4 regions of the Megalodesulfovibrio paquesii genome follow, and region 3 is predicted to be linked to each of the others. Evidence: riboswitches for the same ligand, from Rfam matches in the RefSeq annotation. Region 3 holds a riboswitch; each other region holds the start of a gene.
The links. Region 3 has a riboswitch for cobalamin ahead of metE (5-methyltetrahydropteroyltriglutamate--homocysteine S-methyltransferase). Riboswitches for the same ligand answer to the same signal wherever they lie in the genome.

Region 1 (4,154 bases), on a different contig from region 3:
AGATCCTTGGCCCCAAGGGCAATCAGGAATTCGTCAGCTACTTCACGCGGTAGCGGGTGCGTGTCCGGAGAATCCGCCACAGCGGCCCGGCATTTCTTCCGAATGGCGAAGTGGTGGCGATGCGCGTAGGGTGTGGGTGCTGGCCGGAATGGCCGTGCTTCCCTTTCACCCCTGAGCCTGCAGGAGCCGCCCCATGCGTCATCCCCTTTTGTGTCCCCTGCTCTGCTGCGCGCTGTGGCTGCTGGCCGCCACGGCCACGGCCCATGCCGCCGAGCCTGGATTCCCCCTGGTGTACTGCCTGGACGGTGCGGTCATGTATCGCGATGGCGTGGGCGGCAAACCCGTGCGCCTGGGCCAGGGCATGTCGCCCTCGCTCTCTCCGGATGGGATGCGGGTCGTATGGATCCCTGTGGAAGGCTCTTCAGACAAGGACTCCAGGCATGGAGATCTGGTGCTGTATCACCGTGATACCGGAAACACCGAGGTCCTGGTCCACGACGGCGGCATCCTGCGCACCGTGGCCTGGTCCCCCACGGGGCAGCACCTGCTCTATTGCTCCTTCCGGGACGATCACACCGAACTCTGGACCCTGGACCCTGGCAAATCACCTGCCTGCATCATCAGGACCGGTGGTGACAGCCAGCACGGCGATGATGTGTTTGAGCCCGTGTGGGCTCCGGACGGCCAGAGCATCTCGTATCACGACATGTCACACTGGTATCGCGTGGGCCTGGATGGCGCAGTCCTGGCCCGGACCCCGCTGACCGAGTTCGCCGGCAGGAGCGAAGGCTTCACCAGCGCCGACCGCTTCGCGCCGCGCCCCGGCGAACCCGGGACCATCCTGTTCAGCGCCAGCGTCCCCGGCACGCCTCTTTTTCAAAAAAAGATCAACGATATTAATACAGCACTGTTCCTCTACGACACGCCCACCCGCAAAATCACGCGCCTTACCAGCGAGGATTTCACGGCCTTTTCACCGGTCTGGTCCCCTGATGGGCAGTCCATTCTCTTTGTGGGCTACACCGACGTGCAGGCATCCTCCTCTGCTAACCCACTGCGGGTGTTTGCCATGCGTCCTGGGGCGACACCGGTGGAATTGTTCAAGGGGGACAGCCCGATGCCTGCCGCGGGCGGCGGGAGTCACTGAAGCGGCGAGCGTCGGCAACCCACCCGCTTTCATGTAACACCGGGCCTGGAGCTGCCCCCTGGCCCGGTTGCAATGCGATTCTGCCATGCATGCGCCGCATGGCCTGCGCCACGCGTGGATTACTGCAACTTGTCCAACGCCTCGGCCAGGTGGTTGATCCAGATGTCCACCAGGCCGGCATTTTCCAGGCTGCCCTTGAGCACCGGCTCCACGGCAAAGCCCTTGTTGCGCAGCACGGTCTTCCAGCTGTCCTCCTCATCGCCGGCCATGTCGTTGTTGGCATGGTCACCCGCCACGGCCATGAAGGGCATCAGCCAGACCTTGGCCGGCTTTTTGCGAGTCAGCTCTGCCACAATGTCATCCAAAGAGGGTGAGCCCTCCACCGTGCCCATGCAGGCCAAGGGATCGAGCTTCCACAAATAATACTGCATGGCCGGGTACATGGCGTTGCCGGGATGGTGGGTGCCATGACCCATGAAGACCAAAGCGTCCTTGGCAGTGCGTCCCTTGGGCGCATTGGCCAGGAGGGCCTTGGCCGCGGCCTCGAAATCCCCGGTGGAGCTGAGCAGCGGCATCCCGAGTTCGATGTGCTGCAAGCCCTTGGGCATGCCTTCAAAGCGGCGGGCCGTCTCGGCGAGCATGTGGAATTCCTGCCCAGGAATCGTTTGCAGGGACTGCACGGCCACGTGGGTGAACTTGTCTTCCATGAGCCGGGCGAAGGCTTCGGCCGGGGAATCGACGGCTTCCGCGCCTTCCATTTGCCGGATCTGGTGCGACGACCAGGCCCAGCGAACCTCCACGCCTGGGAAACGCGCCTTGACCTTGGCCTCGAAGTCCTTCAGCGGACCGCGGGCTGTTTCGTATGACGTGCCAAAGGCCACCAGCAGGATGGCCACCTTGGGTTCGCCGCCTTTCTTGCCGCCATGGGCCTGGGCCTCCACGGGCTGCCCCAGCAGCATACACAGGACCACCGCCAGCAGCAGCGTGCACAGCGCCTGTTTCATGATACTCCTCCTCGCGTTGTGCGGACGGTCGGACAGGGCGAACCACGCAAAAAGCCCCTTCTCCCACGTGCGCAGGAGAAGGGGCCGTTTTTCCCTTGTCCACAAGAGCCGGGCCGGCAAAGTCCGCGTTGCCGGGGGCGGTGTCAGTTGTCGGGCAGGTCTTCCGACTCGTCCCCCGCCACCCCGGCCTTCCCGGACCAAAGGGCCAGTGGCTCGCAAGGAGGTGACGGTTGGATGGGACTCACGGCGGCGGGTCCGCTCCCGACTTGCACGGGATTCCCTATTAAGCCTTTGCAGGCGCCCGAGGCACTCAAATCACAATTAGGCCGTCCGGTCAACTGGCCGGTAATTGGCCGGCGCGCGGCCGAGCCAGCGCCCTCTAGCCCTTGGCGCGCTCCTCCAGCATGGCCACGGCCGGCAGGACCTTGCCTTCCAGGAACTCCAGGAAGGAGCCGCCGCCGGTGGAGATGTAGCCCATGGAGGCCGCAAGGCCGAACTTCTCCACCATGGCCACGGAATCGCCCCCGCCCACCAGGGAGAACGCCGCGGAGTCGGCGATGGAATACGCCAGCACCTTGGAACCACCGGCAAACTGTTCATATTCGAACACGCCCACGGGGCCGTTCCAGACGATGGTGGCGGCGTCCTTGCAGGCTGCGGCATAGGTCTTGGCCGTCTGCGGGCCGACGTCCAGGACCATGTCCTCCGCGCCAATTTCGTCCACATTTTTGAGGAAGGGCCGCGCCGTGGCCGAAAGCTCGGCAGCCACCACCACATCCGTGGGCACATAGATGGTCTTGCCCTGGGCCTTGGCGTCAGCCAGGAGCTGTTTGGCGTCTTCCACCAGATCGGCTTCGTAAAGGGACTTGCCCACGCCATACCCCTGGGCCACCAGGAAGGTATTGGCGATGCCGCCACCGACGATGAGGCCATCCACCTTTTTGAGCAGATTGTTGAGGACCAGGAGCTTGGTGGAAACCTTGGCCCCGCCCACGATGGCCAGAAGCGGCCGCTTGGGGCTGCCCAGGGCCTTGGTCAGGGCGTCGAGTTCGGCAGCCAGGAGCACGCCAGCGCAGGCCACGGGGGCGAACTGAGCCACGGCGTGGGTGGAGGCCTCGGCGCGGTGGGCTGTGCCAAAGGCATCCATGACGAAGATATCGCACAGGGCGGCGTACTTCTTGCCCAGCTCGGGATCGTTCTTCTTCTCGCCCTTGTTCATGCGCACGTTTTCCAGGAGCACCAGCTCACCGGGAGCGGCCTCCACGCCTTCCAGCTCGCGCACCAGGCGGACCTTGCCGCCCAGGTGTTCGTTCAGCCAGTCGGCCACAGGCTTCATGGAGTTCTTCTCGTCAAACTCGCCTTCCGTGGGCCGGCCCAGATGGCTCATGGCGATGACCCTGGCGCCCTTCTCCATGGCCAGCTTGATGGTGGGCAGGGAGGCCGTGAGACGGGTGGCGTCGGAAATGACGCCGTCCTTCAGGGGCACGTTGAAGTCTTCGCGGATGAGCACCCGCTTGCCGGCGAGATCCAGATTGGCCATGTGCAACACATGCATGATCACATCTCCTGGGATGGACGGGACGCGTAAGGATGGGAACAGCCGTTCCTGTCAAGCCTTACAGCATTTCCCGCACAAGTGCCACAATCCGATCTGCCGTGAGACCGAATTCGGGAAACAGCTTGTCCGCCGGGGCGGAAAGGCCGTAATGATCCAGCCCGACCACGGCGCCTTCGCTGCCCACGTATTTGTACCACAGCCCTGTGGCTCCGGCTTCCACCGCCACGCGCAGGGTCACCGCCGGCGGCAGCACGGCGTCCTTGTAGGCTTTTGGTTGGGCGTCGAAGACTTCCTGGCAGGGCATGGAGACCACGCGCACGGCCACGCCTTCCTCGGCCAGCTGCCGGGCCGCCTTGACGGCCAGCATCACCTCGCTGCCCGTGCCCATGAGGATGGCCTTGGGCTGCGGGGCGTCCAGCAGCACGTAGCCGCCCTTGTCCATGTT
Region 2 (4,154 bases), 140 kb from region 3:
GATCAAAGGCGAAATCGCGGCCGACCGCCTCGCCCCGGCCACAGTGGCCCTCGGCGCGGGAGCGTTTGCCTTTACCAGGGATATGGCCTGCACGGCTTCAGTGGCCTCAATCGACTTCGTCTGCTCCGTCAAATTCCCTTCGCGTCTGGCCGTGCGCAGCAGCCTGTGCGCTGCAGCCAAGGCCGGGCTGCTGCTCAAGGGCGGCCGGGCGCTGGATGCCCTGGCCCGGGTGGATGCGGTAGTCTTTGACAAAACCGGCACGCTGACCACGCGGGAGCTGCGCGTCACGGACATCCTCCCCCTGCAGAACTGGTCGCCCGAGGCTGTCCTGACTCTGGCTGCGCGCCTGGAGCAACATTACGGGCATCCCGTGGCCCGCGGGGTTCTGGCCGAAGCCCACCGGGCAGGCCTGCTCCTCGATCCGATCGGCGAGGTTGAATACCATGTTTCCCATGGCGTCTGCGGCGTGGTGGATGGCGTCCGCGCCCTGATCGGCAGCCGGCGGTTTCTGGATCAGTTTCCGGAAACAATCTGGTCGGGCAACGCGCATGCGGAGCAGCTGGCCGCTGCGTTGCGAGCCCAGGGCAAGATGGCCCTGTATGTGGTCCAGGGCACCGTCATTCAAGGCGTTCTCGGCCTGCAGGAACAGGTGCGGCCCGAGGCCAGGACCGCATTGCAGGGACTGCGACAGCTCGGCGTCCAAAAACTGGTGGTCCTTACCGGTGACCATCGCCGGACCGCCGCACAGCTCCTGGATCAGCTGCCGGAACTGGACGCCATTCACTGGGAGCTCAAACCAGAAGACAAGGCCCGCATCGTCGGGCAGTTGAAAAGGAAAGGCCACTGCGTGGCCGTAGTCGGGGATGGCGTGAACGACGCGCCAGCCCTGGCCAGCGCGGACCTGGGCATCTGCATGCCGCATGGCGGGGATCTGGCTCAGGCCTCGGCCCAGGCGATCATCCTGCAAGAGGATCTGCGCGCCCTCTGCGCGGGCCGGTACATCGCGTTGCGGCAGCATCGAATCCTGCAGCATTGCCTGTGGCAAGGCGTGGCCGTCAACACCAGCCTGCTGGCCCTGGCCGCCGCCGGCGTGCTTTCGCCTCTGGCTGCGACCGTACTGCACAATGCCAACACCTTCTCCCTGATGGGCTACGCCATGGCCCGGGCCGGCGGATCCCACATGTCGGGACGCTGCACTTCCTCTGACGACACACCGCGCGCACTCGCCACGCGTTGACGCTGGTCACCTCAACGAGTCCCAGTCTGGCGAAGGGGGGCCACCAAGTCACCGGCGCTGCAACAGCCCGGGGAACAGGCAATGGCCGCGCTGTGATACCTTTACCACCATTGACCGGCAGCTTTTCGGCAGCTGTTCGATGGCATGGAGCAACCGCCACCGGCTGCGCCATTGTCGGGTGGATGCAGCGCCCCTGCCTGCTGTGTGGCATGCATCTTGACGACGTGGCATCCTGCGCGATACGAACAGCGCGTCTGGTGTTCCGCCAAGGAGCACAAGAGGGAATCCGGTGTGAATCCGGAGCGGACCCGCCGCTGTAGCCCCGGCCCTGCAACGCAGGGAAGCACAATGCCCCATGCGCGCCACTGTCCGACACGGATGGGAAGGCGGGGCGGAGTCCGGGGGAGCCAGAATACCTGCCAGACGTGTCACCCCAGGCAACGGGTCTTTGCCGGCACGGGGATGTCGGCGCTTGCCTGCGTGTGTCGCTCCTCCTCGAAATCCGGCGGATACTGGTGTTGTCCAATCCGGAATCGAGTGAGGAGTATTTTTCATGCCCAGCCCTGTTCTCGACCCTTTTCTGCACTGCTGCCATCACCATGATCACGGGAACGGAAGCGGGCAGGACCGGCTTTGCCGGCACGATCATGCACATGCGGATGAGGATGGTGTGCATCATGAGACTCATGATCACGCGCATGATCATGAGCACCACCACGCCCCTGGCCGGCCCCGGCCTGCCCGGCCGGGCATTCTCCTGGCCGCCTTCGGGGTAGCCCTTGCCGATGCGGGCCAGGGCTACGCAGCCATGGAGGCCGAGGTCAGGGAGCAGTTCCCCGGCGTTCCTGTGGCCTGGGCGTACACGGCCCACAAGGTGCGGCGAAAGCTGGCCGCGCGAGGCCAATCGCAGGATTCCGTGGCCGTGGCCCTCTCCCGGCTGCACGATGACGGGGTGACCCATCTGGTGGTGCAATCCCTGCACACCGTGCCTGGAGTGGAATACCATTGGACCCGTGACCAGGCCCTGGCCTACCAGCATCCACGCAAGGGATTTCAGCAGGTTGTCATCGGAAGCCCCCTCCTGACCAGCGAGGAAGACCTCGCCCGCGCCCGGCAGGCCCTGGCAGGATACATTCCTCCCGAGCGCCGGCAGGAAGAGGCCGTGGTGCTCGTGGGCCATGGCACCTACCATCACGGGCAGCAGCGTTATCTGGATTTTGAGGCCTGCATCCGCCAGGACGACCCGCTTGCCTTTCTTGGCGCGCTGATGGGCCGGCCTGGGGAGCGACTGGGCATCGCGGCTGTTCTTGACCGGCTGCAGGCGGCCGGCGCGGCCCGCTGCTGGCTGGTGCCGTTCATGAGCGTGCCGGGACATCACGTGCAGGTGGACATCCTGGGCCAGTCTTCCCGGTCCTGGAAAACGATGCTCCAGGCCGCGGGCATCGAGGTCCTGACCCGACCCACCGGAACGCTGGAGCACGCGCCATTCCGGGCGCTATGGATGGAACATCTCCGTCATGCCTTCACCTCGCTGCAGCAGGAGCATCCGGCCGCGAGTTGTGGCCATCATCATGGAGAGCATCATGCACATTTCTGATGGCGCCCTGGCCGCGCCCGTGCTCATCGGCGGCGCGGCCTGCGGGCCTTGCAACAGCAGGGACCGCGCATTGCCGACATGGAGCATCCCATGACCCTGCCCTGCCCGATCCTGCTGGCCCTGGAACAGGCACGGTACAGTAAGTATCCTGGCAGTCAGAATCCTGCACTGAATGACCTGGACATTTCCCTGGCCGCCGCGCTTTCCATGCGCCCCCGGACCCTCCTGCTCGACGCGCCAGGCCCGAGCCAGGCCCGATTCAGTCGTCAATGAGGCCGTGTTCGTCAAAAAAAGGATACGGCCCCTCATGCTGACCGCTGAAGACCTGGTGGCTCACCAGGCCATTCCTGCATGACCAGGCGTGAAGCAGAAAACCCGGGGGTTCCAGCATGAACTGCGAGGGCGCATCGGGGCGGAGATCCAGGGCCACCTGATGTGCGGGCGCCGGCGCCGTCAGTACCCTGCGCCCGCCGCACTGTCCGGCAATCAACCGGTGCAGATGCCCGCAGGCCACCAGCTCCACCTGCGGGTGGGCGATGAGCAATGTGCGCAGCCCGTCGAGCCCTTCCACGAAGCCGATGTCGTCCATGTGGCCGATAAAGGTGTGCATGGGCGGGTGGTGCATGGCCAGCACCGTGGGCCGGCGCGGGGTTCTGGCCAGTTCCCTGGCCAGCCAGGCCAGCCGGGCCGGGCAGAGGCCACCCGCTGCCGCGCCAGGGATGAGGGTATCCAGGGCCAGCAGGCGCAGGGGGCCGATGTCGCAGCTGTACTGCAGGAATTCCGATTCTGGGGATACCGGCAGGGGGCGGCCGTGGCGTGCAAATGCCGCAGCCAGGGCCGCGCGCTGGTCATGATTTCCCGGCACGGGGTACATGGGCAGGGGCGTGGCCGTAAGCAGTTCCAGCAAGTGGTCATACTCCTCGGGCCGGCCGAAATCCGTCAGGTCGCCGGTAAGCAGCACGGCATCGGGTTGCTGGGGCAGGCGGGCCAGTGTCTCCAGGCATTGGACGAGGCCGGCGGCAATGTCCACGCGCCCGTATGCCAGGCGGCCCGGCAGCTTGATGTGCAGATCGGAAATGTGGGCGATGAGAAAGAGTTCGTTCATGACTCGGTTGCCGGCAAGAGGCGGTGTTGCGGGAAGCGCACAGTCACCGTGGCTCCCGGATGAAAGGGACAGGGCTTGTTCGCATAACAGAGCATCTCATGCCCTTCCTGGGTGGAAAGCCGCAGCTGGATGCGTTCGCCCAGATAGGCGCGCTGGACCACCGTGGCCAGGGGTTCGTCGGGCAGATCCGGATGCCGTTCCCCCACGGCCACGTC
Region 3 (4,154 bases):
GCCTGCAGCAGGGTCATGCCACTGCGGCTGGACTCGATGCTGACCACATCCGCATCCATGGCCGCAATCCAGCGCAGGATGGGGCCGAACTCGCTGTAGCACATATGGGTGTGGATCTGGGTGCCATCCTGCACGCCGGAGGAGGCCAGACGGAAGGCCTCCACGGCCCACTCCAGATAGGTCTCCTGGGCCTCGGGAGCCAGAGGCAACCCCTCGCGGAACGCGGCTTCATCGATCTGGATGATCTGTACACCCGCGGCTTCCAGATCCTGCACTTCATCGCGGATGGCCAGGGCGATCTGCCTGCAGACCTCCGAGCGTGGCAGGTCATCGCGCACGAAGCTCCAGTTCAGGATGGTCACCGGACCGGTGAGCATGCCCTTGACCGGCTTCCTGGTCAGGGACTGGGCATGGCCGATCCAGCGCAGGGTCATGGGGCCGGGGCGGGAAACATCCCCCAGAATGATGGGCGGCTTGACGCAGCGGCTGCCGTAGCTCTGCACCCAGCCGTTACCGCTGAAGCGAAAGCCCTGGAGCATCTGGCCGAAGTATTCCACCATGTCATTGCGTTCGGATTCGCCATGCACCAGCACGTCCAGACCCAGCGCCTCCTGCCGGGCGACGGTGTCGGCAATGGTCTGTTCCAGGAACTGTGCATAGGCATCGTTGCTCATCTCGCCGCGGCGGTGGGCCAGACGGGCGGTTCGGATCTCGGCCGTTTGCGGAAAGGAGCCGATGGTGGTGGTGGGCAAGAGCGGCAGCTGCAGTGCCGCCTGCTGCAGCCCTTTGCGCACCGGGAACGGGCTTTGCCTGCGGGTCATTGCCGGCTCCACCGCAGCGATCCGTTCGCGAACGGCCGGGTCGCACAGTTCCGGAGCAGCCCTGCGCTCGGCCAGGCAGGCGGCATTCTCCGCAAAAAAAGCCTCGTCCGCATTGCCCGCCACGGCCTCCCCAAGCGCGGCCACCTCGCGGCACTTTTGCGCGGCAAAGGCCATCCAGCGTCGCTCGCGTGCAGGCAGGAGCGTTTCCGACTCCAGATCCACCGGGCTGTGCAACAGGCTGCAGCTGGAGCCGAGCAGCAGCCGCTCCACTCCCAGGCGGCGGGCCAGTTCCTCAGCCCGCTGGCGGGCCGCATTCAGATCAGTTTTCCAGATATTGCGCCCGTCCACCAGTCCGAGGGAGAGCCGCATGCCGCCAGGCAGACGGCTGACCACGGCCTCCAGCTCCTGCCGGCCGCGCACGGCGTCCACATGCACGGCTGCAAAGCCAGAGTCCAGAGCCAGCTCCAGATTTCGCCCAAGTGGGCCATAGTAGGCAGCCAGCATCACGGGACAATCGCCCGCAGCACGGCGGATGGCCTTGCAGGACTGGGCAAAAAAGGCCCGGGCGTCCGGGGACATCTCGGTGCACAGAATCGGCTCATCCAGCTGGATCCACTTGCTGCGCACGGCCGCCTGCCGCACAAGTTCGGCGTAGGCCTCCAGCAGCGCGGGCATGAGCGCCCAGCGGTCCGCACCATGATCCTCGCGGCACAGGCTCAGAAAGGTGATGGGCCCAAGCAGCACGGTTTTGGGTCGAAATCCCAGGGACTGGGCCAGGGCGGCATCCTCAATGGCGGGCAGGCCCCCCGGGGTGGGCTGCAGGCCGGGCGAGAGCTCGGGAACCATAAAGTGGTAGTTGGTATCAAACCACTTTTTCATGGCCATGGCCGGGAGGTTGCGGGCGGCGTCGCCCCTGGCCATGCGGAAGTAGCGGTCCTGAGCCGATTCGCCGTCCTGGGCCACAAAGCGGGGCGGCACAAGCCCCAGTGCGACCGCCGTGTCCAGCACGTGGTCGTACAGGGAGAAATCTCCGACAGCCACCAGGGAGAGCCCGGCCTCGCGCTGGAGGGCCCAATGCCGGATTTTGAGCTCGCGCGCGGTGGCATCCAGCTGTTCTGCGCTGCTCTCACCGCGCCAACGTTTTTCCAGGGCAACCTTGAGCTCGCGGGCCGAGCCGATTCTGGGAAATCCAAGCACATGCGTTTCCATTGCCAAAACTCCTTGCCGTTCGCGTGTTGAACAAAGGAGCGGAGATGCAACGCGGGGGGAACACAGGGGCGGGAACAACACAACGGCGCAAACGCGTTCGGGAGCGCCGGGCTCCTGGCAAACGCGCGTATGCAGACTGGTTGCCACTCCTGCCTGGCACGCGAGGCAGTCTTGCTCCAGAACAGGGCGTCTTCTGGCTTCCGGCCCCTTGCGCAATGCCTGACCCTTCCCATTTCCGCAGAAACAGTGGCCCAGGCGGGGAGATTGCCGGTTACAGCGGCGCGTCCGCGACGGATTTACACCGTCTTCCGTTTCCTGTTCTTGCGGGCTGTCTAGCGCAGGGGGGCGGAGAAGTCAAAAGGGGCTGTGCCCCACTGTGATCAACACACATCAACCCGGCGCAACCAACAGCCACCCTTCCCCACTCTCGTCAAAAATAATAGACAATAATTCAAGGATGTTATTTCACGTGAAACATCGATCAACCACTGAAATCTTGACTTTCCACGCGTGAGCAGCAAGGAAATGGCTGGACGCACCTGAGCCCAGAGATGAGTATGCCCGGATACAAGCTGCACCTCGCCTTCGGTGGTGTTGTGATTGGAGGTGGACTGGCAGCGGCACACCATCACAACCTGGCCACCTTCGATCCCTTTACCGCCACCATGCTGATGCTCATCGGGTTGGGCGCTTCCATCTTCCCGGATGTGGACACCAACTCCAAGGGCCAGCACCTTTTTTACGCCCTCCTGGCCGTGGTGGACATGGTACTCATGGCCCAAGAGCGATACAAGTGGTCGGCAATATTAGGATTTATTGCCATGCTGCCCGCCATTTCGCGCCACCGGGGCTTTACGCACCGGTGGTGGGCGGCGCTTCTTATCCCGGCCCTGGTCTGCGCCTTGCCCCTGTGGTTCTATCAACTTCCCTGGCAGGCCGTTCTCCCGGGCTACCTTGCCGCCGTGTTGGGCTATCTCAGCCATCTGGTCCTGGATGCTGTTGCCTGAACACCCGCTTTCTCCTCTTTTTTAGGATTGCTATTCCCTTGACATTATTGTGATAATTTGCCGCTGGACCTGTTCAGGCACCCATGGTAAGGAGCTACCCACTTCCGCACGTCCTTTTTGGCACATCCTTATACATCCTGTTGAGCCTCATGGCCGGCACCTCCTTGTCATCTGCTGCGTCGCAGCCACTTTTCTCAAGACACACTCTGCAAATATGTATTTTTGCAGGGATTTTTCTTTTGGTGCTCAATGGCTATTTTGCCATGCATTATCGCCAGCACCGCGTTGCCGCAGAACGCGCTGCTCTGGAACGACTGGAGGCAAGGCTTGTCGCCGTGCAGGGCGAAGGCGCCCTGGCGTTTCCGCCACCGGACGCCCTCCTGAAGGAATTGTTGCCACCGCAAAGCCTCCTGATTCTGGAGCGTCCGGGGCAGGACCCACTACGCCTGCTTCAAGGCTCCCCGGATTTTTCCTCCTCCGTGTTGCGAGCCACGCTGCCCACCCCTGAGGGGGGGCGCCTGATCCTGGAGCAGCCCTATTCCGAAGCCATGTCGCGCTGGCAGAGCGCCGCACGAACCGTGATCACCGGAATGGTGCTGGCCGATGTGCTGCTGCTGGCCTTTCTGGCGTTTCTCATCCGCTCTGCAACGCGGGCCCGGTTTTGGCAGGACCGCTGCAAGCACAACGAGGAAATGCTGGTAGCGCTTTTCGAAAATGCCAATCAGTACGTCGCCTTGCTAGACCCTATGGGCAAGGTGCTCAAGGTGAATCAGGCGGCCTTGCTGCGAATTGATGCCTCCCTTGAGCAGGTGCTTGGCTGTGCGTTTTGGGAACAACGCTGGTGGCGCCCCGAAGCCCCGCACGGGACCGCCTCCACCCGCCAGGCTGTCGCCGATGCCCTGGCCGGGCGTCCGTCGCGATATCAAAGTCTCAACGCGGACAGCGCCGGCCACCTCTACCCAGTGGATGTGAGCGTGAAGCCGCTGGTCTTCGAGCAGGACCATGTGGAATTCATCCTTGTGGAATGGCGGGATATTTCCGACCTCGTCGCCGCGGCGCAGGCCCTGGAGGCCAGCCGCGGGCAACTGATGGATATGGCTGCCAGTGTCCCGGGGGT
Region 4 (4,154 bases), 170 kb from region 3:
TGATTGAAGAGTTCGCGTTCCATAACGATGGAATAGCTGCCTTGGGTGAACACCTCGTCCTTGTCGTTTGGCTCATCCAGAGCCAATGCCAGCCGCGGGCCGGCTCAACCGCCAGGTGCGAGGTACACGCGGATCGGGCTCTTGGGCTTGTCCGCGAAGTACGCGTCCAACTCCCGGATGGCGTTGTCCGTCAGTGTAACCATGATGCCTCCAGAATGAAGTATGAATTGTAGAGGCATCTAAGACTGCTGTGCGCAAATGTCAACGAAATGCGGTCAGATAGATAATTTCTTTCCATGTCATAGGCAGGAGAGAGGGCATTCGCTGCTTCCGGCATGGCGTGAGGGCATTGCTTTTTTTGTGGAAATGGTGTTCTATAACATTTTAGAATGGGATTGTGTTTTCAACACAGCGCCATAGGGAACCGTCTGCTGTTGCAGCCTGATGCAGCGGCAGGTGTGATGCAGGGAGCCTGATGCCATGTCCGCTTGTCACGATCTGATGCTTGCCCAGGATATCGCCGTCGCGCTGGAGCGGATGGCGCGCGAAGTGATGGCCCGTCACGACGGCTGCAGCGATCTTGCCATCATCGGCATCCAGCGCCGTGGCGCGGATCTGGCGGTGCGGCTCAAGCAGCTGCTGGACGCGCGCATGCCGTGCCCGACCCCGCTGGGCAAGCTGGACATCAACCTCTATCGCGACGACTGGACCACCCTGAACGTGCAGCCGACCATCAGCGATACGGATATTTCTTTTGATATTGACGGCCGGGCTGTCGTGCTGGTGGACGATGTGCTGTATACCGGCCGTACCGTCCGCGCCGGCATGGAGGCGCTTCTGGACTTTGGCCGGCCGCGCAAGATTGAGCTGCTGACTCTGGTGGACCGGGGGCATCGCGAGCTGCCCATTCAGCCGGACTATCTCGGCCTTGCCGTGCAGACCAAGCGCAAGCAGCATGTGAATGTGTTGCTGACCGAACGGGATGGGGAAGACCGCGTCTGTCTGGCAGAGCAGTAACAAGCCACCCGGTTCGAAAAAACGCACAGTGGCGGGAGACGGGTGCGCATGCACGCCCGTCTCCCGCCATATCACATGCGCTCTGGGGTGAGGCTCAGTTGCAGCCGCAGGCTTTGGCCACGGCTTCGCTGATGGTCAGCCCGGAGCCGCTGCCAGTAGCCTGTTCGGAGACGGCGCAGGAGTAGGAATCCGTCTGGGAAAAGGCGTTGCAACAGACTTGATAGCCGTTGTTGCGGCAGTTGCCGCAGACCAGTCCCGTCTCTTTGCTGAAGCGGGAGTTGTCAATATAGCAGCCGCGCTTGAACAGGTTCTGATTGTCGCGATGCACGGTGAAGGCATCGGCGGCGCCGCAGAGGCTCAGGCTCAGCAGCATGGCCGCAGTGCACAGAATGACGCGCGGGCCGCTGCACAGGCTCAACAGGTTCATGGCAATCTCCTTGCAGGCTCAAGATGCCGCTTTGGCAGTGCGACAATGGGTGAACTATAGACAACATCTAGAAAAATCAATTATTATTCTAGGTTATTGGTACATGGAAAGGCCGGGTCTGTCAAGGTGTGGTCGCTCGATTGACAACGTCACGGCAAAGGACGTAGCTTCAACCCCGTTTCTCGTCGTCAGGTGCCATTGGCTTGATAGGGAATCCCGTGTAAACCGGGAGCGGACCCGCCGCCGTAACCCCACAAAAAACCTGTTCCTTTTACGCGCCACTGGGAGCTTTCCTGGGAAGGCCGGGGCAGGTGGGGTGAGCCGGAAGACCTGCCTGAAGACGCAGCCAACTCGCGACGGCAACGGGGCTTATTGCCGACCGCGACCTGCCCGGTTCGCACGGGGTGCGCATTGCTGCCGCGATGCGCTGTTGCCTCCCTTGCTTCCTCTCTGCCGGACAGATTTGTTCCCCGCCCCGGACGCAATTGGTGAGCGTGTTGTTTTTCGCGCCCTTGTGGGCAACCTTGCCCGTGTACTGCGACCTGCGGAATGCCCATGCCTAGGGGATGGTGGATTCTCCTGGCTGTGTGCGCGGTGCTGTCCGTGCTGGCGTCCTGCACTGTCGGGCCCTGGGCCCTGGGCTTGGGGGACGTGGTGACGGCCGTGGGCGGAGCGGCGGGACTGCTGGATGCCTCGCAATTGCCCGAAGCCGTGCGGGCCGTGGTGGTGGATTTGCGCCTGGCCCGGGCCGTGCTGGCCCTGGGAGTGGGCGCGGCCCTGGCCATGGCCGGAACGACCTTCCAGGCCGTTTTGCAGAATCCGCTGGCCGATCCGTTTACCCTGGGCGTTTCGGCCGGGGCGGCCCTGGGGGCCACCCTGGTGCTGGGGCTGGGCATCACCTCGGACAGCCTCGGGCCAATGGCGGCGCTGGCTGGCGGATGGACAGCGGATCTGCGGCTCTCGGCCCTGCCTGTGGCCGCGTTGGCCGGGGGATTGGCCACCCTGGCCGCGGTGCTGGTGCTGGGCCGGCAGGCCGGGGGCAGCGGAGGGCTTTCCCGCGAGACACTGGTGCTGGCCGGCGTGGTGGTTTCCAGCGTGCTGGCCGCCTGCATCGCCCTGGTCAAAGCCGTGCATGAGGAAGCGGTGGGGGCCATGGTCTTCTGGATCATGGGCAGTCTGCAGGGGCGCGGGTGGGGGCACCTCTTGCTGTTCCTTCCATTTTTCGTCATCGGCGCGCTGGTCATGGCCCGCTATGCCCGGGAGCTGGATCTGCTGGCCCTGGGCGAGGAACAGGCCCTGCTGCTTGGCGTGGATGTGCAGAAAGTCCGGCTCCTGCTGCTGCTGGGAGCCACGCTGGTCACGGCGGCGGCGGTGGCGGTATCGGGAATCATCGGTTTTGTGGGGCTGGTGGCGCCGCATGCCTTCCGGCTCTGGCTTCGGCCACGCTCGCGCACCTTGCTGGCGGCCTCGGCCCTGGGCGGCGGTATCCTGCTGGTCTGGTCCGATGTCCTGGCCCGGGCGCTGCTGGCCACGGACACAGGGGGCATGGAACTGCCCGTGGGTGTCATTACGGCGCTGTTGGGCGGGCCGTTTTTCTGCGTGCTGCTGGGACGCCGGGGCCGGCACCCCGGCAGGGGGCAGGCATGATTCACGCCCAGGGTCTGGCCTGCGGGCACGGCGGCGCGGGCGCGGTGCTCCAGGGGCTGGATCTGCAGATTCGCCCCGGCGAGCTGGTGGCCATCCTTGGGCCCAACGGCAGCGGCAAATCCACCTTGCTCAAAGCCATGACCGGATTGCTTTCGCCCATGGAGGGGGAATTGCTGCTGGCTGGCCAGCCTGTGCATCTGATGCCGCCGGCCCGGCGGGCCCGTCTGGTGGCCTGCCTGCCGCAGCGCCTGGAAGCCCCGCCCGGCTGCAGCGTGCGCGATCTCGTCCTCATGGGCCGCCACCCGTACGCCAATTTCTGGACCGGCCCCTCCCGCGAGGACCGCGAGGCCGCCGTGGACGCCATGATGCAGCTGGATGTGCTGCACCTGGCCGACCGCGACGCCACGCGTCTTTCCGGCGGCGAGCTGCAACGGGCCTGCATCGCCCGGACCTTGTGTCAGCAGACGTCGGCCATTCTGATGGACGAACCCACCGCCAGCCTGGATCTGGCCCACAAGGCCAGACTGCTGCAGGTGCTGCAGACCCGCCACGCCGCCGGGGCCACGGTGGTCTGTGTGTTGCACGATATCAACCTGGCGGCTTTGCATTTTCATCGTCTGCTTTTCCTCAAACGCGGCCGGCTGGTGCTGGATGGGCCGCCGCTGCAGGTGGTGCGGCAAACCGCCTTGGAATTTATTTATGAAACACCATTGGTTATCATGGAACACCCGCTCCTGGGGTTGCCTCAGGTGGCTCTTGCTCCTGGGGATGTGCCTGCGGCCCTGCGTGGCCTGGACCCAGGAACCGACCGCCGCCACTGATCCGCTGGCCCAGGCGGTTCTCGTCACGGACGATCGCGGCCGGGATGTACGCCTGAACCAGCCGGCCCGCCGCATCGTCTGCCTGCACGGCGGCCTGACGGATGTGCTGCTGGCGCTGGGCAAAGGGGATCTCATTGTCGGGCGCACCACGGCTGACGACGCAATTCCGGCCCTGGCCGCGGTGCCGGCGGTGGGCACGCACCTGCGGCCGAATCTGGAGTTGATTCTGTCCCTCCAGCCGG

Region 1: it holds a riboswitch for cobalamin, as region 3 does, so the genes downstream of both, ACYQ00_RS14600 (sirohydrochlorin cobaltochelatase) here and metE (5-methyltetrahydropteroyltriglutamate--homocysteine S-methyltransferase) in region 3, are expected to answer to the same signal.
Region 2: it holds a riboswitch for cobalamin, as region 3 does, so the genes downstream of both, ACYQ00_RS11065 (sirohydrochlorin cobaltochelatase) here and metE (5-methyltetrahydropteroyltriglutamate--homocysteine S-methyltransferase) in region 3, are expected to answer to the same signal.
Region 4: it holds a riboswitch for cobalamin, as region 3 does, so the genes downstream of both, ACYQ00_RS09645 (FecCD family ABC transporter permease) here and metE (5-methyltetrahydropteroyltriglutamate--homocysteine S-methyltransferase) in region 3, are expected to answer to the same signal.

What each region holds. Positions count from the first base shown of each region.
Region 1 covers NZ_BAAIGQ010000006.1:383,465-387,618, reverse strand. Annotated here, with positions in the region: gene ACYQ00_RS14610 (TlyA family RNA methyltransferase) at 1-53, shown strand, start outside; gene ACYQ00_RS14605 (biopolymer transporter Tol) at 194-1,147, shown strand; gene ACYQ00_RS14600 (sirohydrochlorin cobaltochelatase) at 1,267-2,151, opposite strand; cobalamin riboswitch at 2,288-2,471, opposite strand; gene ACYQ00_RS14595 (phosphoglycerate kinase) at 2,531-3,706, opposite strand; gene tkt (transketolase) at 3,768-4,154, opposite strand, start outside.
Region 2 covers NZ_BAAIGQ010000005.1:987,429-991,582, reverse strand. Annotated here, with positions in the region: gene ACYQ00_RS11070 (heavy metal translocating P-type ATPase) at 1-1,237, shown strand, start outside; cobalamin riboswitch at 1,476-1,675, shown strand; gene ACYQ00_RS11065 (sirohydrochlorin cobaltochelatase) at 1,791-2,834, shown strand; gene ACYQ00_RS11060 (hypothetical protein) at 2,925-3,107, shown strand; gene ACYQ00_RS11055 (phosphodiesterase) at 3,094-3,939, opposite strand; gene ACYQ00_RS11050 (ABC transporter ATP-binding protein) at 3,936-4,154, opposite strand, start outside.
Region 3 covers NZ_BAAIGQ010000005.1:845,455-849,608, reverse strand. Annotated here, with positions in the region: gene metE (5-methyltetrahydropteroyltriglutamate--homocysteine S-methyltransferase) at 1-2,030, opposite strand, end outside; cobalamin riboswitch at 2,219-2,340, opposite strand; gene ACYQ00_RS10415 (metal-dependent hydrolase) at 2,582-3,037, shown strand; gene ACYQ00_RS10410 (PAS domain-containing sensor histidine kinase) at 3,301-4,154, shown strand, end outside.
Region 4 covers NZ_BAAIGQ010000005.1:679,783-683,936, forward strand. Annotated here, with positions in the region: gene ACYQ00_RS09630 (IscA/HesB family protein) at 1-203, opposite strand, end outside; gene pyrR (bifunctional pyr operon transcriptional regulator/uracil phosphoribosyltransferase PyrR) at 481-1,017, shown strand; gene ACYQ00_RS09640 (hypothetical protein) at 1,112-1,444, opposite strand; cobalamin riboswitch at 1,618-1,796, shown strand; gene ACYQ00_RS09645 (FecCD family ABC transporter permease) at 2,000-3,091, shown strand; gene ACYQ00_RS09650 (ABC transporter ATP-binding protein) at 3,088-3,912, shown strand; gene ACYQ00_RS09655 (ABC transporter substrate-binding protein) at 3,878-4,154, shown strand, end outside.